Regions from separate parts of the Paenibacillus diazotrophicus genome, predicted to be linked through region 3. Evidence: riboswitches for the same ligand, from Rfam matches in the RefSeq annotation. Region 3 holds a riboswitch; each other region holds the start of a gene.
What was found. Region 3 has a riboswitch for cyclic di-AMP ahead of ACAN54_RS18535 (hypothetical protein). Riboswitches for the same ligand answer to the same signal wherever they lie in the genome.
Positions count from the first base shown of each region.

Region 1: linked by a shared signal. The riboswitch ahead of ACAN54_RS29480 (C40 family peptidase) and the one ahead of ACAN54_RS18535 (hypothetical protein) in region 3 are both predicted to bind cyclic di-AMP.
Region 2: linked by a shared signal. The riboswitch ahead of ACAN54_RS06610 (APC family permease) and the one ahead of ACAN54_RS18535 (hypothetical protein) in region 3 are both predicted to bind cyclic di-AMP.

Region 1 is NZ_JBGJZN010000016.1:17,193-20,469, forward strand. It holds gene ACAN54_RS29475 (C40 family peptidase) at 96-587, opposite strand; cyclic di-AMP (ydaO/yuaA leader) riboswitch at 593-735, opposite strand; gene ACAN54_RS29480 (C40 family peptidase) at 1,125-1,553, opposite strand; cyclic di-AMP (ydaO/yuaA leader) riboswitch at 1,611-1,749, opposite strand; gene ACAN54_RS29485 (hypothetical protein) at 1,971-2,768, opposite strand; gene ACAN54_RS29490 (M1 family metallopeptidase) at 2,813-3,277, opposite strand, start outside.
Region 2 is NZ_JBGJZN010000001.1:1,452,894-1,456,170, forward strand. It holds gene ACAN54_RS06600 (DsbA family protein) at 1-595, shown strand, start outside; gene ACAN54_RS06605 (disulfide oxidoreductase) at 595-1,026, shown strand; cyclic di-AMP (ydaO/yuaA leader) riboswitch at 1,254-1,412, shown strand; gene ACAN54_RS06610 (APC family permease) at 1,539-3,277, shown strand, end outside.
Region 3 is NZ_JBGJZN010000004.1:368,680-371,956, forward strand. It holds gene ACAN54_RS18520 (ABC transporter permease) at 1-710, shown strand, start outside; gene ACAN54_RS18525 (hypothetical protein) at 745-942, shown strand; gene ACAN54_RS18530 (hypothetical protein) at 1,021-1,236, shown strand; gene ACAN54_RS18535 (hypothetical protein) at 1,315-1,758, opposite strand; cyclic di-AMP (ydaO/yuaA leader) riboswitch at 1,928-2,097, opposite strand; gene ACAN54_RS18540 (glutaredoxin family protein) at 2,404-2,643, opposite strand; gene ytxJ (bacillithiol system redox-active protein YtxJ) at 2,640-2,966, opposite strand; gene ACAN54_RS18550 (SDR family NAD(P)-dependent oxidoreductase) at 3,193-3,277, shown strand, end outside.

The sequences.
Region 1 (3,277 bases), on a different contig from region 3:
GGGTAAGTAACTTTTATAGAGACAAAAAAACAAGCCCCCTCCAAGATTTCGGCAAAAATCCTGGAAAAGAGCTTGTTCAGTTACAATATTAGACCTTATTGTACATCGTCGTTATCTTGTGAATCAGTAGCAACTGCTTGATAAGCATCTGTGCTCATAATTCGTTTGGCGCCAACGTAGCGGTTGACGTAGTAGCTGTCACTCAGCGAGCTGATGGTTACACCGCGCTTGGAAGAAGCGTGTGCGAACTTGCCTTCACCGACATAAATGCCGACATGGGATATTCCTTTGCCGCTTGTATTAAAGAATACAAGATCGCCTGGTCTAATGTTATCGCGGGATACGGCAGTACCCATTTGATATTGGGAACCAGACTGGTGAGGAAGGTTGATTCCAATCTTATCAAACACATACATGGTAAATCCGGAGCAATCAAACCCGTTAGTCGAAACTCCGCCGGATACGTATTTAGTACCGATGGCTTTGTCGATAACCTGGTCCATCTTGGAGTCTGCGAAAGCGCTTCCCGCTCCGATGGTAAGAATGATGGAAAAACTGAGTAGTGCGGCTGCCAGCTTCTTCTTCAAAAGTAAATACCCCTTCCAAATGCCTACGAGGTTAGCTTAAGGGTTCGGTTGAAGGTCCCCTATGACCCCTCTGTGAATAGGAGGTCAATTCACCCAAAATCGGTTCCCCCGTTTCCTTAATAATTAAGGAACTCGGCACGACTGTTGATTAGGATTAGCTTACGGATCAAACAATGACAAAACCTTTGTAAATCAGGTTTGAATAATTACAAAAATGTTACTATCGACTTACTGCGATAATTGTAACAAAGACAGAAGCAGTTGGCAATCACTAAAAGCATATAAATACATATTTTTTGAGCCTTTTAAGAGAAAAATGCCTAATTTGCGCTTGTTTATTACTCCGTGAGTTAGAGGTATGGAAGATGTATCTGGAATATTTATCAAAAAGGGTGTTTCAAAGCTCTAAAAAGTGTGTAAAAGGGAGAATAAGGAAAAGGAAAAACCCGGAAATGATTACGGCAATAATCAGTTCCGGGCTCGTATAAGTTACATTTAGTTGTTAGAGGTGTGATTTTGAGGGGATAAAAACTTCAATTAGTCGTAGGCAACGGTCTTGTAAGCTGTAGTGCTCATCACTCGTTTAGCGCCAACGTAGCGGTTGGCCCAGTAGGCTTGACTCAGCGAAGAAATATTTACACCGCGCGAACTGGAAGATTGTGCGAATTTGCCTCCACCGACATAAATGCCGACATGGGAAACTCCTGATCCAAAGGTATTGAAGAATACCAGATCGCCTGAACGCAAGTTGTTCCGTGATACGGATGTTCCCAGGCTGAATTGTGCCTTGGACGTGCGTGGTAGGGTAAGTCCGACACTTTTAAAAACATACGAGGTGAAGCCGGAGCAATCGAAACCGTTTGTGCTGGTGCCTCCGAATTTATAGGTGGTTCCAATAGTTTTAGCAATGACGCTGTCCATCTTCGAATCAGCGGAAGCGCTACCAGCTCCGATGGAGAATACCATTACTAGTCCAAGTGCTGCTGCGGTACATTTTTTCTTAAAATTCTGACTTCTCAAAAGATGTACTCCTTCCAAGGCCTGCGAGGTTAGCTTAAGGATTCGGTAGAAGGTTCCCCTATGACCCCTCTAAAGCGAGATCAATTCACCCAAAATATGGTTCCCCCACTTCCCGGTGCAGGGAATTTGGCGTTTTATGCACCAGAAGAGCGACGTGTCGACAATTTGCAAATGCTTGTAAGTTTATTGTGTTTGAATGTGCTGCGTCTTAAAGATTACAAATTTGTTACTAGTAGTACAGGCATCATTGTACCAGAGGATTTACAGTTTTGCAAATACACTTATTTACTTTGTAATCCAAAAAAAGAGTCCCGCTCCCTCAAGGAGCAGTGACTCTTTTATTATGCCGGCAAATTGCAGTATTTATTGTGGAAATGATTTACTGGACCAGAGATGGTATTGTGCGGCGATTCCCCACATTTTGAACAGTGTAGTGGGGAGGGGAGAGAACTGCCTCAGCAGAAGTGCCGGCATCCCGGGACAAAAGATCGACATCCCGCCACAAGCAAGCATCATTACCAATCCCCCTGCTCCCATCACCGCCGATACTCCCACTGAAGGAATGATTACTTTCAGACAGACCAGCAGAGAAGACAGAGTTCCTGTACCACCTGTATAACCGAACTGCATGTACAGCAGCATTTTTCGGATGAAGAATAGATATAATAGCCAAACCAGAATGTAGGGTACCAATTTCAGCAGCAGCTTATAATCCACAATTCCGGTAAGCAGCAGATCGTACATTTTGGGAAGAAGCCAGTAGAGCGGCAGCGCTGTAAGCACCCATTCTGCAAGACTGAACAGCAACACCGGAAGCCCATATAGCCGCATACCCGGAAAAAAGAACATTCCACGCTCGCCTTTACGTTCCTGATGAAGCTCATGGAGCAATCCTGCCCGGATGAATGGGGATAGCAGGAGCCTTATTGCACTTAAACCCAGCAGCATCCAGAGCCATTGTTGAACACCGGAATGGGTACTTAGTGCGATCTGCCCCTCCACATAATACAAAAGTCTGCCCATTGCACTGCCACCTGCATCCTGATCAGGGTAACGCAGCAGTATCGGAACTACTGCGCTTTTAACAAACTTGTACATGAAATAACTCCAGAACAGCCTGTAGATAAACAACAGAATCAGTATATAAAATTGTTCTTTCATGCTGTGCCAGCCGCGGGATATCGATCTTTTCACAATCCTTCACCTCACCAGACAAGAGTTCCGAGCAGATTTTCAATTAGGTTGGTTATGCTAAGCGTCCAGCGTGAGAGCGTGTCGGGTTCCAGTTCCGCGAGTCTGAAATTATTCAGATGCCTGCTCTCCAGCAGGATGGAGTGCCCGGGATCAATCTCTGCCGATACCAGCGGCGCTTTGTAGGAGAGTTGAAACGTAGTTTCCCTGTCTTTTGCATTCCAATATCTTTGAACGGTATATCCATCCGAAAAGGTGAACTTCACAGGCACCTCTCCGTACTGGCTGCTCTTGTTGCTCACGGTGACCGATGAATCATAACGGGGATTTTCTGTGCCGGTCCCTTTTTTGTGAAGGGTATTGATAATGTCATCTACAGCAAAGTCAGGAGCGCCGCCACTGTATACATATTGATCAAAGTAGGCTTGCCATGATTTTTTGGTCACTTTTTCTACGGTCTTTTGAAAATCGGCAGTGGA
Region 2 (3,277 bases), on a different contig from region 3:
GAAGGACTCTTCTTCCAATGCAGGTTCAGGCGAAGCGGTTCAATTCAATTACAGTGAGCTTCCAAGACTGGGCAAAGCGGATGCACCGGTTAAAATCGTCGAATTCGGTGATTTCAAATGCCCGGCGTGTGCCAATTTTGCAGGTGTCATCAAGCCACAGCTGGCCCAGGAATATGTGAATCAGAATAAAGCAGCTATTTACTTCGTAAATATGGCCTTTATCGGTCCGGATTCTGAAACGGCCTCTCTGGCAGCCCTCTCGGTATACCATCAGAATAGTGATGCTTTCTGGAAGTATTACGATGCAATTTATGCGAATCAAGGGGATGAAAATGCTGAATGGGCTACACAGGATTTTCTGGTGAATCTGGCAGAGAAGGAAAAGCTGCCCATTGATTTAGATCTGTTGCGCAAGGATATCAAGGAACGGACCTATGAAAGTGAACTGCAAAAGGATATTACTCTTGCCAAGGATACCGGAGTCACCTCCACACCTACTGTATTTATTAATGGATACAAAGTAGAGGAGCCATTCAATATGGAAGCCATAGATGCACAGATGAAGTCTGCTTCCGAAGCAGTGAGCGCCGAGTGATGAAGTTCTCTACGTTCTGCAGGCGCCACTGTCTCTATCTGGCCTGGTTCGTGTCCGTTATTGCGGTAGCGGGAAGCTTGTATCTTAGCGAGGTCCTAAAGTACGAGCCATGTAAGCTGTGCTGGTTCCAGCGTATATTTATGTACCCGCAGCTCATCCTGCTGGGCATTGCCACATACCGGAATGACAAAAAGATAATTCCTTATGTGCTTCCTTTAAGTCTAATTGGGGGTAGCATAAGTGTTTATCATTATGCCGAGCAGAAGATTCCTGCACTCAGCAAGGTGCTCCCATGTACGATTGGCGTACCCTGTAATAAAGATTATCTTAATTTTTTCGGGTTCATTACGATCCCTTTGCTTGCCCTGATCGCATTTGCTCTAATCACGATTTTGCTCTGGACCGGGCGTAAAGAGGACACCGTAGACTAGACAGAGCCACAGCAGAATATAGAGGGCAATCATTCCTGAAATTTCTGACACAAATATAGATAAAAATCATGAAAAAACCCGGTATGAAGGGATATTCGCAGAGAATGAAAGATCGCTATATCCCTCATCTTTGTTTTGCGTAAATTGGATGTTTTTTCATTCTTTTTTCATTTTTTTCACCGCTTTACGGAAGAGGCATTGTAGACTATCATTAGACCTTGTGAGAAGTTGAATATGCGCTGAATTTTCTGTAAGGAAAAACGGGGGAACCAACATTGGCCAAGCGCCAAAGGGGTGAATCGGGAACGGTCCGCAAGGGCTATAACCGTAGGGCTACCACAGCCCGAATCCGCCAGCTAACCTCGTAAGCAACGGTGGGATAATGACGATGCGTAAGCATGCGGATCATTTCCGTATGCTTATTTTTGTGCCTGCATTTATGAAATCCACCAATGAAAACAGCGCACGGTATTACCGTTTCAACGTAAGCAAAGAGAGGAACTGTTACTACAATGGTAAGCAAGGTAAAACGACTATTGATCGGGCGTCCGATGAAGTCGAACGAACTCGATCATGAAAAGTTATCCAAGGTGAAAGCACTGGCTGTCCTGTCTTCTGATGCGCTCTCGTCTGTAGCCTACGGAACGGAACAAATCCTGATTGTGCTGGTAGCCGCAGGCTTCACAGCTATCTGGTACTCATTGCCAATTGCATTAGCCGTATTGGGCTTGCTGGCTATTTTGATTTTATCCTATCGCCAGACTATTTTTGCTTATCCGCAAGGCGGAGGCGCGTATATCGTTGCCAAGAGCAACCTCGGGGTTCCTACTGGACTCTTAGCAGGCGGATCGCTTCTGGTCGACTATATTTTGACCGTTGCGGTTAGTGCGTCGGCAGGGACGGATGCGATCACATCCGCTTTTCCTAATCTTCATAATCATAGTGTTCTAATCGCCGTAACCGTTATTCTGCTCTTGACCCTTGTCAACCTACGAGGCGTTACGGAATCTGCATCGTTCATTGCTATTCCTGTGTATCTGTTCGTAGTATCGATCTTCGTGTTGATCATTGCGGGAATATTCAAATATGCAACCGGCGGAGCCCATGCCAATGTTCCAGAAATCGGGGCTGCTGTATCGAATGTCAGTTTGTTTTTACTGCTTAAAGCCTTCAGCTCCGGCTGTTCGGCCCTTACAGGAGTAGAGGCGGTATCGAACGCAATTCCAAACTTCAAGGCACCTGCTGAGAGAAATGCGGCCAAAACCTTGATGATGATGGGAATTATCCTTGGAAGTATGTTTACAGGAATCACGCTGCTCGCCTACTGGTACGGAATTACACCGGATACCAAAGCTACAGTTGTATCCCAAATTGCTGAATCTACTTTTGGACGCGGTGGTTTGTACTTCTTCATTCAAGGGATTACTGCTGTAATTCTCTTCCTTGCAGCCAATACGGCTTACTCAGCTTTCCCGCTGCTGGCGTTTATGTTTGCCAAAGATAAATATCTGCCCCATGCCTTTATGGTCCGAGGCGACCGTTTGGGCTTCTCTAACGGCATTATCTTCTTGGGTGTATTATCAGCCCTGCTTGTCGCTGCTTTTCATGGAAATACAGAAAGTCTGATTCCTTTGTATGCAGTGGGTGTATTCATTCCTTTTACCCTGTCCCAGCTTGGTATGATGGTGCACTGGTATAAATCCAAACCTAAAGGCTGGCAAAATAAATTTGCTGTGAATACGGTGGGGATGCTTACTACCCTGACCATTACTCTGATCTTTATCATCACGAAGTTCTCGAGTGTATGGATGGCCTTTATCTTCCTGCCGGTTGTAATGTTCGTGTTCCACCGGATTCACCGCCATTATCTCAATACAGCAGATCAGCTGCGTATTTGTCCGGAAACGGATAAACCTTGTATCAAAGGAAGCACCGTAGTTGTTCCTGTCGCAGGTGTAACCCGTGCAGTTCTGCATTCCATCAGCTATGCCAAGTCCTTAACGGATAATGTGGTAGCCGTGTATGTTGGATTTGATGAAGAAGAAATTAACAAAATGGAACAGAAGTGGGAGGAATGGAATCCGGGAGTGCGCTTAATTGTACTACGTTCCCGGTATCGCAGCATTCTTCGTCCGCTTGTCAAGTTCATTGATACAGTGGAGTGGAAGACCGCTTCTACCGACCATATCACGGTACTCATTCCGCAGTTTATTACGAAGCATTGGTGGCAGGCGATCCTGCATAACCAGAC
Region 3 (3,277 bases):
TCAATTATGTTATCGTCTATGTGCTGCTGATCCTCTTCTTTATGTCGATTACCATGACTGGAAATATGATTTCGGCAGAAGTAACCTCAGAGAAAAGCTCCCGCATCATGGAAATTCTGATTACCAGCGCTTCGCCGCTCACGCAAATGTTCGGCAAGGTGATCGGGATCTTCCTGGTCGGCCTGATGCAGATTGCCATTATCTCGGCAAGTATTGCCATCAATCTGATGCTTCCGCATAACGCCAGCATATTGACTGATTTTGACCTGGATCTTGGACAATTGAATTATGGCATCCTGGTATACGGTTTTATCCTGTATATTCTTGGATTCTTCCTGTATGCACTGATGTATGCTGCTGTAGGCTCCATTGTGAGCCGCACGGAGGATCTGGGCCAGGCCGTTATGCCGGTAATGATGTGTACCTTTTTGGCCTTCTACATTCCGTTGTTTAGCATCTCAGCTCCTAATACTATGCTTATCAAAGTGGCGAGCTTTGTGCCCATCACCTCACCGCTCAGCATGCTGCTGCGCATCGGTATAGGGGAAGTAGCGTTCTGGGAGATTGCCGTATCACTCATCATCTTGCTCGTGACCACCTTCGGACTGGGCTGGCTCGCCGCCAAGATCTACCGCACAGGCGTTCTGATGTACGGCAAACGCCCAAGCATCAAGGAGATCAGAAAAGCGATGAAGGCTTACAAGATTTGAGTGGAACCCACTAACTGTGTGAGGAGAGTTCAGGATGGACAAAAAGAAACAATCATTCGCGTTATTGATGTTTGCAGGTATGCTGCTCAATTCCGGAAGTTTGCTGATTTCTTCCGACGGATCGAATCTGCGCGATTTTGTACAGGGAGTAATGGCGGGAGCTGGGATAGCTATAATGCTGCTGTCCATCTGGACGTTTGCTAAGAACAAGGGCTTTAAAGACGCGAAATAAGCCAGACATCCGTTATCCGTTCATCTGGCGAAATCATGCTGTATAGTGTACCTTAGTAAGTAAGGAGTGGTAATGTTGATGAAAAAAAGACAAACGCCCTTACTGGTTGCGGCTTCGATTCTGCTGATTATCATCAGTAGTCTAATTCATTCAGAAGGCTCAACCTGGCTGGGTGCGCTGCAGACGTTATTGCTTGGTTTAGGATTATTAGGATGCTGCATGGCATTCCTGAGATTTGCCAAGGGCGGCAATGGTGCAAAAGACAAAAGAAGCAAAAAGGGCAAAAAAGAATAAGAACGAATCAGAAGCCGCGGCAGGTTGCCGCGGCTTTTTTGAATGATATCTATTCACTATGCTGCATGCTATTCGATCTTATCCGGCAGATAAATTTGATGTGGGCAGTGTAGCTTCATGTGCCGCCAGCAGTTCACGCATTTGCCGGAGCTGCGCCTTAAGCTCAGGCAGGCTCTTCATGAGGATCTCGCTGATCTCCGTCAAGGGGAGCCGCATGCCATACCGTAGCGCATGCACAACCTGATCCTCCCAGGGCAGGCAAGCTGCAAGGCAGGCTTTGCGGTCTTGTGCAATCCGGGAGCAATGCCGAATGCATGCGCGGTAGGCCAGAATGGAGAAGCTCTGCGGGCAGCAGCCTTTTCGCAGATAAGGCACATACAGCTCCGTGAAGCTCTTCACGGCAGCCGTCTCCGCTTCAGAACCCTGTCCCAGCAGCAGACTGCAGAGCGTAAGGATATTTTCGCTGTACTTTTCAACATATTCCGCAAATTCGGATGCGGAAGCCGCCGTGCGCGATTCCATTCCAGTTTCCTCCTCGGATTAGATACACCAGTTCGCCCAGCTTCCAGCCGCTCCCCCGGCGAAGCCCCGTTCCCCAAATATGTTGCGCAAAAAAGCCGCAGCAGAGGAGGACCTCTGCTGCGGCTTCCGTACAGGTTCAAATAAACCTGGCGCAAAAGCGTGGCGGATCAAGTTCTCTCTCTATACGCTTACGGGGTTAGCTGTCGGATTCGGGCGGTGAGAGTCGCCCTGCCTTGTGAGGCCGCATCTCTGCAGTCTCCTTTGGATTCACCCCATGTAGGCTTTTGGCCTGGTGGTTCCCCCGTTTCCCGTATGACGGGAATTCAGCGTTGATTGGTTTCCATGAATAAGTTCAAAACGAATCATACTCTTTCAGGAATATCTTTGTAAAAAGGAAAAAGGGAGTGGTTCCGTCAATTTCACATTGAAATCGGAAAGTTCAAAGGAAATAAACAGGTAAAACCATATATCTTGCCACTTATCGGCTCATTATCTCATTCGCACGCCAGTTTTTATATTTGGGGGATAATAAGGATTGGAATCGCTGATATGAATGCGTATTCATTCATGCACCAGACAAAAAGATATCCGGGAGACTACTCCTCCCGGATATCTTGCTGCTCTAATTAGCCCAATGAATCTGATCTATTTGGCTGCTGCAATAAGCTTGTTCAGCTCGGGCAGATTGAATCCTTTGACGACATGTGCTCCAGATACAGTAACAGGAACGCCCATGAAGCCCAGCTTCTCAACCTCTTCCTGATAAACGGTACTGGTCATTACATCCCGTACTTCAAAAGGAATGTCCTGCTCCTTCATCAGCTGCTTCACCTGATTGCAGTCACTGCAGTTGGCTGTAGAATAAATGATCACAGGCTGGCTCATTGGCTCACAGCTTCCTTGAGGGCATCGCGGGTGATTTTCCAGTGGGAGGTGTTCCAGCGGACCTCACCATCTTCCAGCAGGAAGATTTGCGGAGACTCATGCTTGATCCCGAAGTCTTCGGCAATCTGGTTGGAGACCGGGCGGTCTTCAATCACATGAACCACAGCAGCGGTAGTGCCGGAGCTCTGGACATAAGCCTGGAATTCTTCATTCGCCTTGGCGCTGATCGGGCAGGTGGTGCTGTGCTTGAAGAGCAGTTTTTTACCGGGCTGGGCAATGTATTCATGCAATTCATCAAGACTGTGGATTTGTTGTATAGACATTTAGGTCACGCTCCTGGCAGTTTATTTTGCTAACAATTCGGTTGCTAGCAATGATATTCCTGATTGTAACATAGTTCAAAATTAAATCAAAAAGAAGAATCAGCAGGCCCTGAATAGCCCGATAGTCCAACAGAGGACGTTGTAAAATGACAATTGTCATGCTAAGGTGGAAGGGAATTGGCGATTTCTGTATACTGATGTCAAATAAAAGGGAGTGACCCATTCCATGAAAAAGGTCGCTTGTGTTACCGGTGCTGACCGGGGACTCGGGTTTTTCCTTGTGCGCTGGCTGCTGGAGAATCACTATAAGG